2 regions of the Microbacterium sp. A94 genome follow, and region 2 is predicted to be linked to the other one. Evidence: predicted binding sites of a transcription regulator. Region 2 holds the regulator's gene; the other holds the start of a gene.
The links. Region 2 encodes LexA, which represses DNA repair genes until DNA is damaged. Its sites were predicted from a motif close to TCGAACANNTGTTCGA; they were not measured.
Positions count from the first base shown of each region.

Region 1: a site for LexA is predicted at 5,517-5,532, ahead of recA (recombinase RecA). Genes of this name have one in related genera too.

Region 1 is NZ_JBPXMU010000001.1:701,063-709,024, forward strand. It holds gene ACSU1L_RS03560 (hypothetical protein) at 1-232, shown strand, start outside; gene ACSU1L_RS03565 (PLDc N-terminal domain-containing protein) at 315-545, shown strand; gene ACSU1L_RS03570 (dihydrofolate reductase family protein) at 509-1,051, opposite strand; gene miaA (tRNA (adenosine(37)-N6)-dimethylallyltransferase MiaA) at 1,084-1,992, opposite strand; gene miaB (tRNA (N6-isopentenyl adenosine(37)-C2)-methylthiotransferase MiaB) at 1,985-3,535, opposite strand; gene ACSU1L_RS03585 (regulatory protein RecX) at 3,591-4,262, opposite strand; gene recA (recombinase RecA) at 4,265-5,320, opposite strand; gene ACSU1L_RS03595 (DUF3046 domain-containing protein) at 5,573-5,797, opposite strand; gene ACSU1L_RS03600 (helix-turn-helix domain-containing protein) at 5,807-6,115, opposite strand; gene ACSU1L_RS03605 (CinA family protein) at 6,272-6,754, opposite strand; gene pgsA (CDP-diacylglycerol--glycerol-3-phosphate 3-phosphatidyltransferase) at 6,751-7,329, opposite strand; gene ACSU1L_RS03615 (DNA translocase FtsK) at 7,329-7,962, opposite strand, start outside.
Region 2 is NZ_JBPXMU010000004.1:315,634-323,595, forward strand. It holds gene metE (5-methyltetrahydropteroyltriglutamate--homocysteine S-methyltransferase) at 1-2,021, shown strand, start outside; gene lexA (transcriptional repressor LexA) at 2,130-2,816, opposite strand; gene ACSU1L_RS12785 (LysM peptidoglycan-binding domain-containing protein) at 3,081-3,443, shown strand; gene ACSU1L_RS12790 (histidinol-phosphate transaminase) at 3,465-4,550, shown strand; gene hisB (imidazoleglycerol-phosphate dehydratase HisB) at 4,547-5,152, shown strand; gene hisH (imidazole glycerol phosphate synthase subunit HisH) at 5,149-5,784, shown strand; gene ACSU1L_RS12805 (AAA family ATPase) at 5,799-6,989, opposite strand; gene priA (bifunctional 1-(5-phosphoribosyl)-5-((5-phosphoribosylamino)methylideneamino)imidazole-4-carboxamide isomerase/phosphoribosylanthranilate isomerase PriA) at 7,146-7,892, shown strand; gene ACSU1L_RS12815 (SseB family protein) at 7,876-7,962, shown strand, end outside.

The DNA.
Region 1 (7,962 bases), on a different contig from region 2:
CGAAGCTTTGAATGCCCACGGAATCGGCCCCGTCATCATCAGCGACGTCGTCATGCTGAGACTCGATCAGGGGAAAGCAGGTCAGCTCGGCGCCTTCACTCGCATCCTCGCCGATGCGGGCATCGAGATTCTCGTGCAGTACAGCGATCACGACCACCGACTGGTCCTGGTCGTACCGCCCGATCAGCACCTGCGCGCCACGCAGATTGCTTCTGCTTGGGACGTCCGCTGACTGCCGCAGAACTCTACAGCGAATACTGCCCCGCTCTGGCGTGCGAAGCGGCTGAGGTCGAGGATGGAGTCAGGAGGATGACATGGGACGCAAGAAGAAAGACATCAGCCAGGTGAGCCCGGCGAGAAAAGCGGCGCTCGGAGTGCTCGGAATCGTGCAGGTCGCCTTCGCTGCACTGGCATTCTGGGATCTGGCACATCGGACGGACATTCAGCTACGGGGCGCAAAGCCCGCCTGGATCCCCGTCATTCTGGTGAACTGGATCGGTCCCGCCGTCTACTTCGTATTCGGTATCAGACGCGATACCCGGTAACGTCCGCAAAGGAAATCACGGTTACGGGCGACGTCTAAAAGCTCGAGATCGAGCGCGCGTGGGAACAGCGGGGCCCCTGCTCCGAGGGTAACCGGTGCGAACTGCACCCAGACCTCATCGAGCAGACCGGCGTCGGCGAACTGGCCTGCCAGGTCACCGCCACCGATGATCCAGAGATCCTGCTCTCCTGCAGCTACTGTCATTGCTGCGTGGACCTCGGCGATGGGCGCCTGAGTGAGCGTCACTTCCGCGCCATCCGGCACGGGAAGGTCGCGATGTGTGAACACCCAGGCGGGCTGGGTGTAACCCCATTGGCCCTGCTCATGCTCCAGCACCCACTCGTAGGTGGAAGCTCCCATCGCCAGCGCGCCGATCGTCTTCTCGAACTGCTGATAGGCCATCGCGCCGTCTGGATCGACATCCTGCTTCAGGAGCCAATCGAGTGAGTGATCTGTCGTCGCGATGAAGCCGTCGAGGCTGGACGCGGTGAAATAGTGAGTCGCCATACAAGGACGTTCGCATCCACCACCGACATCAGTCAGATCACGTCCGCTGGATCCGTTCCAGGGCTAACCCATTCCAGGTCCGGATAGCGTTTGAACCACGAAACCTGACGGCGTGCGTAGCGTCGCGTCAGCGCTTGAGTCTCGGCGATCGCGTCTGCCTCTGACTTCTCCCCTGCCAGCTGCGCGAGCGCCTGGGCGTAACCGATGGCTCGTGGGGCGGTCGTACCGCGTTCCAGGCCTGCTTCGCGAAGCAGAGCGACCTCGCCAAGAATCCCCTGCTGCCACATCCGTTCCACGCGGCGGTCGAGGCGCTCGACGAGCTCCGGACGATCGACGTGCAGGCCAACGATTCGGGTGTCCGGGTGCCACAGCCGTGGCTCTTCCGGCAGAGCCGCACCGTGTGTCTGGGCGCCCTGTTCAATAACTTCCAAGGCACGCATCACGCGGCGACTGTTCTTCGAGTCGATGCGCGCTGCCGTCGCGGCATCGGCCTGTTGCAGCCGGGCGAAGAGCGCGGGAGCTCCCTGCTCCTCCAGTTCGAGTGCGAGTCGCTCACGTACGGCAGGATCGCGCGGTGGGAAATGGAAATCGAAGATGACGCTCGATACATACAGTCCGGAACCGCCGACCAGAATCGCGTCCCCACCACGTGCATGGATGTCGGCGATCGCGGCCCGTGCCAGCGGCTGGTACCAGGCGACCGCGGCCTCCTCATCCACCTCGCGAACATCGAACATGTGGTGCGGGATGCCCCGACGTTCAGCGAGCGGAAGTTTTGCTGTGCCGATATCCATGCCCCGGTACAGCTGCATCGCATCGGCGTTGACGATCTCTGCGGAGTTCCCCCGCGCTCGCAAAGCCTCGGCAAGATTCAGCGCGAGGTCGCTCTTACCGGTGCCTGTCGCTCCGACGATCGCCCAGACGCGAGGAGTGTCAGACACCGACGCGCAGCGTGGGAAGGCCGAGCGAAACCGCTCGCGGAGCACTAGATTCGCCGGCCGCGGCGGGCACGCCACAGGACTCGGCCTGCGAACGATCCCAGGCGTCACCGCCGCGCGTGCGACGAACCCGCAGCGGAGCACCGGCCGGGTCGTCCGCAAGCAGGTGGAATGGTGCGCCGTGCGTGATCTTCACCGTCACCACATCACCGGGACGCGGCAGCTGCGATCCCTCGGTGACTTCGAAGTGCACGAGACGGCCGTCTTCAGCGCGCCCCGTCAGCCGGTGTGTCGCGGCATCCTTTTTGCCCTCGCCAACTGAGACGAGAACGTTGACCTCGCGACCGACCTGCGCCTGATTCTCTTCGAGCGAGATCCGCTCCTGCAACGCGAGCAGACGGTTGTAGCGCTCCTGCACAACAGCCTTCGGAACCTGATCTTCCATCGTCGCCGCTGGCGTTCCCTCGCGGATCGAGTATTGGAAGGTAAAGGCGCTCGCGAAGCGGGCCTGCTCGACCACGCGCATCGTGTCTTCAAAGTCTTCTTCGGTCTCGCCAGGGAATCCCACGATGATGTCAGTGGTGATCGCGGCGTACGGAATGCGCTCGCGCACCTTGTCGAGAATGCCGAGGAACTTCGAACTGCGGTATGAGCGACGCATCGCCTTCAGAACGCGATCGCTGCCAGACTGCAGCGGCATGTGCAGCTGTGGCATGACGTTCGACGTCTCAGCCATCGCGTCGATGACGTCGTCGGTGAACGCAGCCGGGTGCGGACTCGTGAAGCGGATGCGCTCGAGCCCCTCGATCTGACCTGCTGCGCGCAGCAGCTTGCTGAACGCCTGGCGGTCACCGAACTCCACACCGTAGGAGTTCACGTTCTGGCCGAGCAGCGTGACCTCGATTGCGCCGTCTTCGACGAGCAAACGGATCTCGTTCAGGATGTCACCGGGGCGACGGTCCTTCTCTTTGCCCCGCAGACTCGGGACGATGCAGAACGTGCACGTGTTGTTGCAGCCAACGGAGATCGACACCCATCCACTGTGCGCAGAGTCGCGCTTGGTGGGCAGCGTGGAGGGGAATACCTCGAGCGATTCCAGGATCTCCAGCTCAGCATCGCCGTTGTGACGAGCACGTTCCAACAGACCGGGCAGCGAACCCATGTTGTGTGTGCCGAAGACGACATCAACCCAGGGGGCCTTATCGAGTACTGCTTCTTTGTCCATCTGGGCGAGACAGCCGCCCACGGCGATCTGCATGCCCTCTTTGCGCCGCTTCACCGAGGCGAGGTGGCCGAGGGTTCCGTAGAGCTTGCCTGCGGCGTTATCGCGGACAGCACAGGTATTGATGATGACGACATCGGCTTCAGCGCCGCTGTCTGCTCGGAGGTATCCGGCGCTTTCCAGCGAGCCGGACAGGCGCTCGGAATCGTGCACATTCATCTGGCAACCGAACGTGCGCACTTCGTAGGTTCGCTGTTGTCCGTCTGCGTCGACGGCCGCCGACGAGGCCGTGATGATCGTCGGTTCACTGCGCGGAGTAATCATGGTGCAACCATTCTACGAGCGGAAACCGGGACTCTCTCCGAAGCCGGGAAGATCGTCACTCCGAATCGACGAAACGCACCCCGCTGGACCGCGTGCCCAGGGACGCTTCGGTCAGCGCCGTCCGCGCAGCCGTCATGGCGACAGAGCCGCCGTAACCCCGGCGTGCCAGCTGCCCGACAAGCCGGCGCAATGCTGTCTCGAAGTCCAACCGTGACAGCGAGCGCGCCTTCGTTCGCGCGAACTCCAGCGCGCGTTCGGCATCATCGTCGGGAAGCTCGCCCAGGGCAGCGTCGATGACATCACGACGGAGGCCGCGCTGTGCGAGCGAACGGGACAGCGCGATGCGCCCCTGGCCCTTGCGTTCGATGCCAGAGGCCACCAGTTGCTCGGCAAGGGCCGCATCGTCCAGGTAGCCGCGTCGGCAGAAGTCGTCGATCACATCATCGATCTGCGCAGAATTCAGTTCGTTACCGCGAAGTATCTGGCGTGCCTCGGAGAGGGAGAGAGAACGCGCACGCAGCTTGCGCACGAGTGCCTCTTCGGCAGCGCTCCGAGCTTCGTCGTGCTCGCGGTCGTCGTTCTTGTCGCGCTCGTCGTCAATGTGTGTTTCGCTACCGCCTTCAGCGTGAGCTCTCCGCACAGGCAGGCTCGACGCCGGAACAAGCTTCCCGCCGAACAGCGGGATCACGGGGGCGAGGTCTGACTCGCCCCCGTTTCCGTCAGCCATGATCAGGCCGGACGACGCTGTGCGAGTTCATCAGCAGTCGCAGGCGCCTCTTCTGCCTTCGCGCCACCGATGCCGAGCTTCTGCTTGATCTTCGTCTCGATCTCCAGAGCGATGTCAGCGTTCTTGATCAGGAAGTTACGGGCGTTCTCCTTGCCCTGTCCCAGCTGATCGCCCTCGTAGGTGTACCAGGAGCCCGACTTCTTCACGAGAGCGTGCTCAACACCGAAGTCGATGAGACTCCCCTCACGGGAGATTCCCGTGCCGTACAGGATGTCGAATTCTGCCTGCTTGAAGGGCGGAGCCATCTTGTTCTTCACGACCTTGACCCGCGTGCGGTTACCCACAGCCTCGGTGCCGTCCTTCATCGTCTCGATGCGACGAATGTCGAGTCGCACCGAAGCGTAGAACTTCAGCGCCTTGCCACCGGCAGTGGTCTCCGGCGAACCGAAGAAGACACCGATCTTCTCGCGCAACTGGTTGATGAAGATCATCGTGGTGTTCGTCTGGCTCAGACCACCCGTGAGCTTGCGTAGTGCCTGCGACATGAGCCGTGCCTGCAGACCCACGTGAGAATCACCCATCTCGCCCTCGATCTCAGCACGCGGCACAAGAGCAGCCACCGAGTCGATGACGATGAGGTCGATGGCGCCAGAGCGCACGAGCATGTCGGCGATCTCGAGAGCCTGCTCACCGGTGTCTGGCTGGGAGACGAGAAGAGCATCGATGTCAACACCGAGCTTCTTCGCGTACTCCGGGTCAAGTGCGTGCTCAGCGTCGATGAAAGCGGCGATGCCGCCGCCACGCTGCGCGTTCGCGATAGCGTGCAGCGTCAACGTTGTCTTACCCGACGACTCAGGGCCGTAGATCTCTACGATGCGGCCACGCGGGAGACCACCGACGCCAAGAGCGACGTCGAGGGCGATGGAGCCTGTCGGAATGACGGCAACCGGCGCGCGCTCGTCGCTGCCCAGTCGCATGACCGAGCCTTTTCCGAACTGCCGGTCGATCTGGGCGAGAGCTGAATCCAGGGACTTCTCGCGGTCTGCGGATGATGCCATCATGTGCTCCTATTTGTTCGCGTGGTGCCGCCTGTAGGCTGTCGCGGCCACCCCGACTGGGGCGAACTCTCCGACAAGGCGTATGGTTTTTCGGCCTGTCTTCACCGTAGAAGGGGGCTCAGACATTGCGTCGGAAATCCCAGGAACGGTGGAAAACGTCGCCTCGAAACCATGTGTGCAGAACACTACGCGCACTTCGAACAGATATTCGACGACACGCCGAATCTGTGTCGACTTGTATCGGACGTCGACTCAGTTCTTTCGCGGCTCAATCCGGCCAGCACCGTAACGACGGTTCGCCGGAACATCGGTCGCATCGCAGAGTGCGAGCCAGATGTCACGTGGTGCCACACCAGCATCCAGCGCTTCCGATGCAGTGCGGTTGCCGATCGCGTCCAAGACGAGGTCCGTCGTCAGATTCGAAGCCCTCGCACCGAACTCAAGTTGGACAGCTCGAAGAAACTCACTACGTCGCATCGACGGCGATCAGTGCAGCGAGAGCTCGGGCTCGATCGATGCGACCAGGTCGTCCGGAACAACATCAGGGAACACCTGGATGCCTTCAAGAACAGAGATGCGGTCGCCGACCTCGCGCATGATCATCGAGATAGGGACGTCGAGTGCCTCAGCAACCGAAGCGAGAATCTCGCTGGAGGCTTCCTTCTGCCCTCGCTCAACCTCGCTGAGATATCCGAGCGCAACGGAAGCCTTGCTCGCAACCTGCCGGAGCGTACGCCCCTTCTGCAGGCGGAAGTCCCTCAGCACATCGCCGATTTCCTGTCGTACAAGAATCATCGGAACCTCCCCTCCATTTCCTTGCCCGGAGCCACTTGCGAATGGATCGCCAGTCTAACCCGATGCGTTAGGAAAAACGCTACCCTTTCACGCTGTGCTTTGCTTGTGAGCACGCCTGTCATTGACACATTGATAATAACCGGCATCGAGGCAGGACTATTCCCGCAGCCGTTCCCGTACGGCCTGAATCGCCGCTTCCACGCTCTGAGCGCGAATCGCTGCTCGGTCTCCGGGGAATCGAAAGGCAAAGGAGCTGACGCGACCGCCAACGGCCACTCCGATATGCACGGTGCCCACAGGTTGACCATCGGGCGAATCGGGCCCGGCGATCCCGGTCGTCGACACACCGACATCCGCCGGTCGTCCGTCGACCTGGACGGCTCCACAGACCCCCAGCGCCATCTGCTCCGCGACGGTCGAATGCACTGGTCCGTGTTCCTTCAACAGCTCCGCGTCCACGTTGAGCAGCGATGCCTTCACCGGGGTCGCATAAGCGACCACCGCGCCCAGCAACGTGGCAGATGCCCCGGGAACCGAGACGAGGTCGGCTGTGAGCGCCCCGCCCGTCAAAGATTCGGCTACCCCGAGCGTCCAGCCTCGCTCGGTCAGTGCGCCGATCAGCTCGGAAGCAGCACTCACTGCCGGCTCGCCCGAGCTCCGCGCACCTGTGAGAGTACGTAGTCGATTCCGCTGACCACCGTCAGCACCAGCGTCGCGTACATCAGCACAACACCGATGACGCTCCACCAGTCCATGCCGATCAGTTGATGAAGCGGTAGCAGGCACCAGCTCAACGCCACGCCCTGAACCGCCGTCTTGAGCTTTCCCATCCACGCGGCTGCCACAATGTGACTGCGCGCAACCACGAACCGGTGGAGCGTCACACCCCATTCACGGATGAGGATGATGATGACCACCCACCACGGCCATTCGCCGAGAATCGCCAGACCGACGAAACCAGCTCCGGTCAGCAGCTTGTCCGCGATCGGATCCCAGAGCTTTCCGAAGTCGCTGACGATGTCATATTTGCGCGCGAGATAGCCATCGACCCAGTCCGTGGATATCGCGACGACGAACAGGACGCCAGCGACCCAGCGGAGCGTGAGGTCATCAGAGCCGAACGGTCCACCGATCAGCAGCACCACGAAAAAGACGACGGCGAGCGGGATACGGGCGATCGTGATCGCGTTCGGCAGCTGCCGCGGAATGGCCATCAGTCGCGTCCCGTCAGTCCCCAGGCGTCTTCGTCGCCCCCATCTTCGTCAACGACCGGCAAGCCCTCGAACTGCGCTTCGATGGGATCGAACCCGGGCGCCGCAGCGGGCGGGTTCGCGGGGTGGGCCACGGGCGCGGCCTGAGCTGCCGGCGCAGCAGCAGCCGGCACATCATCACCACGCAACTTGGCCATAACGGCCGGCAGCTGCTCAGGTGTGACCAGGACATCGCGCGCTTTCGATCCCTCGGACGGGCCGACGATCTCGCGTGACTCCAGCAGGTCCATCAGACGACCGGCCTTCGCGAAGCCGACGCGGAGCTTGCGTTGCAGCATCGACGTCGAACCGAACTGCGATGACACGATCAACTCAGCTGCGGCCAGCAGCACCTCGAGGTCGTCTCCAATGTCCTCGTCGACTTCCTTCTTCTTCTTCGGCTCGAGAGCCTCCTGCACATCAACCCGGTACTCGGGTCGGGCCTGAGCGGTCACATGTTTGACGACCGCATCGATCTCGCTCTCTTCGACCCATGCGCCTTGAAGGCGGAACGGCTTGGAAGAGCCCATCGGCGAGAAGAGCGCATCACCCTGACCGATGAGCTTGTCTGCACCTGGGGAATCCAGAATCACTCGG
Region 2 (7,962 bases):
TCGGACTGCCGGCGTACTTCACGATCGCCCGCGGCGAGGGTGAGCGGGCGCCGCTGGAGATGACGAAGTGGTTCGACTCGAATTACCACTACCTGGTGCCGGAGATCGGCCCGGAGACGACGTTCTCGCTGTCCAGCGACCGGTTGGTTCAGCAGGTCGCCGAAGCCATCAGCGCAGGCTACGTCAGCCGTCCGGTGATCGTCGGTCCGGTCACGCTGCTGGCGTTGGCGAAGGCGTCGGATGCCGCGCCGGAGGGCTTTGACCCGCTGTCGCGCTTGGATGATCTCGTGCCGGTGTACGTCGACCTGCTCGCCCGCCTGCGTGCCGCCGGCGCGGAATGGGTGCAGCTGGATGAGCCGGCGCTGGTCAGCGAATCGCTGCCCGCTTCGGTGGAGCAGCTGGGGGATGCTGCCGCGCGTGCGCTGGCGGTCATCGGCGCCGCAGCTGATCGCCCGTCGATCCTCGTTGCGGCTCCCTACGCCGCGCTCGACGCGAATTTCGCCGTATTGGCCGCTGCACCGATCGAAGCGATCGGAATCGACCTGGTGCGCGGGGATATACCCGCAGCTGTCGATGGTCTCTCCGGCAAGGCGCTCGTCGGCGGCGTCATCGACGGCCATAACATCTGGCGCGGTGACCTCTCCGCCGCTTTCGACAAGCTCGAGGCTCTGGGGGCGCTCGGTGCTGGGCAGGTCATCGCATCCACGTCGACGTCGCTGCTGCACGTTCCGCACGATATCGCCGACGAATCGAAGCTCGATGACCGTCTGGTGAGCTGGCTCGCATTCGCCGACCAGAAGGTCGAGCAGGTGGTGACGCTGGCTCGCGGACTCTCCGAGGGGCGCGCCGCGATCCAGGACGCGTTGGATGCTGCATCCGCAGCCCTTGCCGACCGTGGAGATGCTCCGGGGGTACGAGACGGTGTGGTGCGCTCACGTGAACTCGCCGAAGGCGACTTCTCACGGGTGCCGTACGAACAGCGTGAGAGCGCGCAGGACGAAGCACTCGGCCTGCCGGCACTGCCGCTGACGACGATCGGCTCCTTCCCGCAGACCGGTGACATCCGACGTGCCCGTGCGCAGTACATTCGCGGCGAGCTTTCGCATGATGAGTACGAAGAGTTCCTACGCCGCGAGGTTGACACGGTCATCGAGCTGCAGGAGAACCTGGGGTTGGATGTGCTGGTGCATGGAGAACCAGAACGCAACGACATGGTGCAGTATTTCGCGGAGAACCTCGACGGCTTCGCAGTGACCGAGCACGGCTGGGTCCAGTCGTATGGCTCGCGCGCCACCCGGCCATCGATCCTCTGGGGCGATGTGTCGCGTCCTGCCCCGATCACCGTGGGATGGTCAAGCTACGCGCAGTCGAAGACGGCGAAGCACCTCAAGGGGATGCTCACCGGCCCGGTGACGATTCTCGCGTGGTCGTTTGTTCGCGACGACCAGCCGCTGCAGGCGACCGCCAACCAGGTCGCATTGGCTCTCCGTGATGAGATCAGCGACCTGGAACACGCCGGAATCCGGATCATCCAGGTCGATGAGCCCGCGCTGCGGGAACTGCTGCCGCTGAAGAAGCATGACCAGGCGGCGTACCTGGAATGGTCGGTGGCATCGTTCCGTTTGGCGACCGGTGGGGCGGCGCCAGCGACACAGGTGCACACGCACCTGTGTTACTCGGAGTTCGGCGTGGTGATCGATGCGATTCGTGCACTGGATGCTGATGTCACCTCGATCGAGGCGGCCCGCAGCCGGATGGATGTGGTGACAGACATCGCCGAGGTGGGATTCACCCACGGCATCGGGCCGGGTGTGTACGACATCCACTCACCCCGTGTTCCCACCACCGACGAGATTGAATCGTTGCTGCGTCGGGCCGTCGATGAGATCCCGACGCGTCAACTGTGGGTCAACCCCGACTGTGGATTGAAGACTCGTGGCTACGAGGAGACGACCCAGTCGCTGCAAAACATCGTCGAGGCGACGCGCCGCGTGCGCGCCGAGGTAGCGGTGACCGCCTGACGCCGGATAGTCCGCGCTCTCTGGAGTCTTGCTGCACCGAGAACGCAGAGACCGCCCTTCCCCAGGCCGGGGAAGGGCGGTCTCTGCGTTGTGGATCAGATGAGCGGCTCAGACCGCGCGCAGCACCGCCACGACCTTGCCGAGCACGACGGCGTCGTCGCCGAGGATGGGCTCGAAGGAGGAGTTACGAGGGAGCAGCCAGGTGTGGCCATCGCGCTGGCGGAACGTCTTGACGGTCGCTTCGCCGTCGAGCATTGCGGCCACGATCTCACCGTTCTCCGCGGTGTTCTGCGTGCGGATGACAACCCAGTCGCCGTCGCAGATGGCGGCGTCGATCATCGACTCGCCGGAAACTTTGAGCATGAACAGGTCGCCCTTGCCTACGAGCTGACGGGGGAGCGGGAAGATCTCCTCCACCTGCTGGTCGGCGGTGATCGGCACGCCGGCGGCGATCTGGCCGACCAGAGGAACCATCGCGGCATCACCGACGGGCGTGCTCGTATCTGCGGGGCTCTCGCTGCTGGTACCCGGCAGATCGATCAGCACCTCCATCGCGCGCGTCTTACCGGGGTCGCGGCGTAGGTAGCCGCTGAGCTCGAGCTGGCCCAGCTGATGCGTGACGCTCGAGAGTGACTTGAGGTTCACGGCATCGCCGATCTCTCGCATGCTCGGCGGGTAGCCGTGCTTTGCGATCGAGGTCTGAATGACCTCGAGGATCGCCAGCTGCTTCGGGCTGAGATTCTTGCGCCGACGTGTGCGCGGTGCCCCCGGGTCAGGGGCTGAGTTATCGCTCATGAGTGGCTCCTTTGTGCGCGCTGTCGGTGCTCGTCTTCGAATGTCTGAGGTCCGTGATGGTGTGTCTCTATCGAAACCGTATCCGAGAAACGGTCACATTCGGAAGATCCGTTCGAGCGTGTCGGTGAAATTCACGGTGAGGTTTCGAATAAGTCTTGACAGATGTTCGAATTCGAAGATACATTCGGTACGTAGCTTCGCATTCGCCGCTCCCGGCCGAGTGGTGAATGCGAACGCTACGCCAAAGAGGCAGAGGAGAAACTCATGAGCACCATCAGCATTACCGCCCCCGCAGTCCGCCCCGTCCGCGCCACGACGCGCCTGCGGCTGACGACGCGCGGGCGCCGCGTGCTGCTTGCTCTTGCTGCCCTGCCGCTGGCCGCCGGGATCGGATTCGCCGCGCTCAGCGGAGGATCAGCGCTCGCATCCGGAGAAGCCGCCGAGCCCGTGCAGTTCGAGAGTGTGACAGTGCTGCCCGGTGACACTCTCTGGTCGATCGCGGAGTCAATCGCACCGGGTGCCGATCCGCGTACGGTGATCGATGACATCCAGCAGCTGAACCTGCTGGGCGGCGGATCGCTGCAGTCGGGTCAGAGCCTGGCCATCCCCGCGCAGTACACCAACTGAACCCAGCATTAGCATGGGAGGGTGACTGCTTCTCTTGACGACTTACCTCTTCGTGACGATCTTCGCGGGCTGACACCCTACGGCGCACCTCAGGCTCCGCTTCCGGTTGCGTTGAACGTCAATGAGAATACTCATCCCGTTCCCGACGAGGTGGCCAGCGACATCCTCGATGACATCGCTGTCGCATTGCGCGACGTGAACCGGTACCCCGATCGCGAGTTCACGACGCTGCGTGAGGGTTTCGCCGAGTATCTCGGTCACGGACTCGACGCCACGCAGATCTGGGCTGGTAACGGCTCCAATGAGGTGCTGCAGCACATCATGCAGGCCTTCGCAGGTCCTGGACGCACCGTGTTCGGGTTCGCACCGACGTACTCGATGTATCCGCTGCTCGCGCAGGGCACCGGGGCACGCTGGGTCACGGGCACCCGCGAACCCGACTACACGTTGACGGCAGAAGATGCCGCAGCGCAGGTCCGCGAGGCAGACGCCGACGTCGTGCTGCTGTGCCGCCCCAACAACCCGACGGGAACTCCTCTCGGTCTTGACGTGATCGAAGCGGTCTACGAGTCTGCCCGTGGCGTGGTCATCGTCGATGAGGCCTACTGGGAGTTCGCGCCTCGCGAAGCGCAGTCTGCCCTCACTCTTTTGCCTGGGCGTCCCCGCTTGGCGGTATCGCGCACGATGAGCAAAGCGTTCGCATTCGCCGGGGCTCGGGTGGGCTACCTGGCAGCGGACCCTGCCTTTATCGATGCACTGCGGTTGGTACGCCTGCCCTATCACCTCAGTGCTCTGACACAGGCGGCTGCCGTGGCAGCGTTGCGCAACGCGTCTACCATGCTGGGCATGGTCGACGAGATCGTTGAACAGCGTGACCGCATCACAGCGACTCTAGAAGCTCTCGGTTACACACCGCATGAATCGTGGTCGAACTTCGTCTTGTTTGGGGGAGTGGCCGACCCGCAGGCGACGTTCCAGGCGCTGTATGAACGGGGCATCCTCGTGCGTGATGTCGGCATCCCGAACCACTTGCGCGTCACCGCCGGCACCGAGACCGAGACCACGGCGTTCCTCGACGCTCTGGCCTCGATAGAATCAGCGTTATGACCGCTTCCCGTATCGCGAGCCGTGGCCGCAGCACTTCCGAATCGACCGTCGAGATTGAACTGAACCTCGACGGGTCGGGCCAGAGCCAGATCGACACCTCTGTGCCATTCTTCGATCACATGCTCACCGCATTCGCGAAGCACTCGCTGACTGATCTGACGGTGCGCGCGACCGGTGACACGAACATCGATGCACACCACACGGTGGAGGACATCTCGATCGTCCTCGGCCAGGCGATTCGCGAGGCTCTGGGCGACAAAGCGGGCATCTCCCGCTATGGCGATGCGCTCGTTCCCCTGGACGAGGCGCTCGTCCAGGCCGTCGTCGACATCAGCGGCCGTCCGTACCTGGTGCACTCCGGAGAGCCAGTCGGTTTCGAGCACCACTTGATCGGCGGTCACTTCACGGGGTCACTCGTCAGACACGTCTTCGAAGCGATCACCTACAACGCGGCACTCACCGTGCACGTTCGTGTGCTGGGCGGCCGCGACCCGCACCACATCGCTGAAGCGGAGTTCAAGGCATTCGCTCGCGCGTTCCGTCAGGCGAAGGCGCATGATCCGCTGGTGTCGGGTATTCCGTCGACAAAGGGCGCACTGTGACGCGCAGACCCACTGTTGCGGTCTACGACTACGAGTCAGGAAACGTCCACTCCGCGGTCAAAGCGTTGATCGCGGCTGGAGCCGATGCGACTCTCACAGGTGATCGCACCGAAGCCCTCGCGGCGGATGGTCTGTTCGTGCCCGGGGTGGGCGCGTTCGCAGCGGTGCGTGAGGCTCTCGTTGCCCAGGGCGGAGACGAGATCATTGACCGCCGCCTCGCCGGCGGGCGTCCCGTGCTCGGTGTGTGCGTGGGCATGCAGGTGATGTTCTCGCACGGTGTCGAGCGGGGCCAGTACGTCGACGGTCTCGGCGAATGGCCGGGAACGGTGACTGAGCTTGAGGCGCCGGTGCTGCCGCACATGGGCTGGAACACGGTGACACCCGACGCCGGCAGCGTGCTCTTCGACGGCATTGCCGACGAACGGTTCTATTTCGTTCACTCGTATGCTGCGCAGCAGTGGGAACTCGACGTCATCCCGCCGTTTCCCGGGCCGAAGCTGACCTGGACCACATACGGCAAGCCGTTTTTGGCAGCCGTGGAGAACGGGCCGCTTTCTGCGACACAGTTCCATCCGGAGAAGTCCGGCGATGCCGGCATCCGTCTGCTGACGAACTGGGTCAACAACCTCTGATCAGGGCGCTGGCGTCAGAGCCCGCGCGCAACTGCTGCTGCAGCTGACAGCCAGGCGCGCTGAGTGCGCTTGGCCAGGGAACCGTAGTGCAGGTGCCCGTCGACCATCTCGTGATCGAAGGGGATGCTGACGACTTCGCGGGCGAGTTCCTGGTAGCCATTGACGATGTGATCGACGTCCGCGGCCGTCGCCTTCGGGTCTGCCTGCGACACGACGACGATCGACTGCTCGGCGAGGCGTGCGGAACGCTCGTCGCGATCTTCGAGGGCTTCCAGGAGCAGCGCGCCGGCTTCGGCGTGGTCATCGCGCGTCGTGGTCGCCACGACGATCTGATCGGCCTGGTCGATCATGCGCAGCCACATCGGGTCGGATTCGTCGTTACCGGAATCGATGATGATCAGTCGGTAGAACTTCGCGGCAACCGCGTGAATGGCGTCGACGTCCTGCGGATGCAGACGGTTCTCATGCGCGAGCCGGATCGGCTTCGACCGAAGCACATCGTACTTCTCACGCGGCTGATGGTGAACGAAATGCGCCAAGTCTGCCGACTGTGCTCCAGTGCCGAGCAGACGCTCGGTCTCCGGCAGCATCTCCAGCAGGGTGCGGTCGTGGGCGCCTGCCTCGGTGCGCCAGCCCAGCGTGCCTCGCGTCTGGTTGTTGTCCCAGGCGAGAACGCCCGCACCGCCGTAGCGAGCGAAGACCGCGGACAGCAGAATCGTCGTCGGGGTTTTTCCTGCGCCGCCCTTGCCGTTGACAACGGCGATCGTGCGGGGGCCTGGCCAGTGGCGGCTGACGGCCGTCTCATCATCGCGCTCGGATTGCTCGGTGGCGTTGGGGGAGACCTTGAACCCCAGCTTGTTCAGTGCTCCGCGTGCACCGTGGCGCGCCGGCTCTTCTGGTCGGTCGGTCTGCAGGAAGGACTGCCGCTCGCGGGCTTCGCGTCGTTCGCGCCGTGACGGTGGCATGGCATCCGAAACCGAAGAATCGGCCGGACCGGCTCCGAGGGTCTCCGCGTCGGCTGGCTCGGGCAACGAGCTGCTCCTGCGGTACTGCGGGATGCTGGATGCCTCGCCCCGTGGCTGCGTCGGAGCGGGAGGGAGGGGCGACTCCGCAAGCGGGACGGAGCTGATGACGGCATAATCGTCGCCGCCCACTCGAATCGGAAGTTCGCCGGCAGGCTTTGCTGCTTCAGTATCACCAGACATCGCCTGAGAGCCTACCGCTCCGGCCTGCACTACGCCTGCATAAATCCACGTCATCTGCGCGTCACCGAGCGTCTCGCATTTGAAGCGTGCTCGGGCGCGGGGTAGCCTCAGTTCTCGTGCCCGTCTACGGCGCTCTTCACCCCACCCGAGGATGACATGAACGACTTCGCGTCCACACCTAAACTCACCCTTCTTCCGGCGGTCGATGTCGCCGACGGCAAGGCGGTCCGTCTGACACAGGGCGAGGCCGGCACCGAGACCAGCTACGGCGATCCGCTCGATGCGGCCGGCGAATGGGTCGATCAGGGTGCTGAGTGGATCCACCTGGTCGATCTGGACGCCGCATTCGGCCGTGGCAACAACACCGCGATCCTCCGCCGGGTCATCAAGCAGTTCCGCGGCGTGAACATCGAACTTTCCGGCGGCATCCGTGATGATGCGAGCATCGAGGCAGCCCTGGAAAGCGGAGCCAGTCGCATCAACCTCGGCACCGCGGCACTGGAGAATCCGGAGTGGTCCGCTGACGTCATCGCTCGTTACGGCGAGGCCGTCGCCGTCGGGCTGGATGTGCGCGGCACGACGCTGGCGGCGCGCGGCTGGACGAAGGAGGGTGGTGACCTCTGGGAGGTGCTCGAGCGCCTCGAGGACGCCGGCTGCAGCCGTTACGTCGTCACCGATGTCACCAAGGACGGTACTTTGCGCGGCCCGAACCTCGAATTGCTGCGTGAGGTGACTTCGCGTACGCCGAAGCCGGTCATCGCATCCGGTGGCGTTGCCAACCTCGATGACATCGCGGCGCTGCGCGAACTTGTGCACCTCGGTGTTGAAGGTGCGATCGTCGGCAAGGCGCTCTACGCCGGTGCGTTCACACTGGCTGAGGCTCTGGATGTCGCAGGAGACTGACGACGCCTGCGGCCACGGTGCCGAGACGCCGGGTGATTCGGCGGGTGTTCCCTGGGAGGGGCGCAGCTTC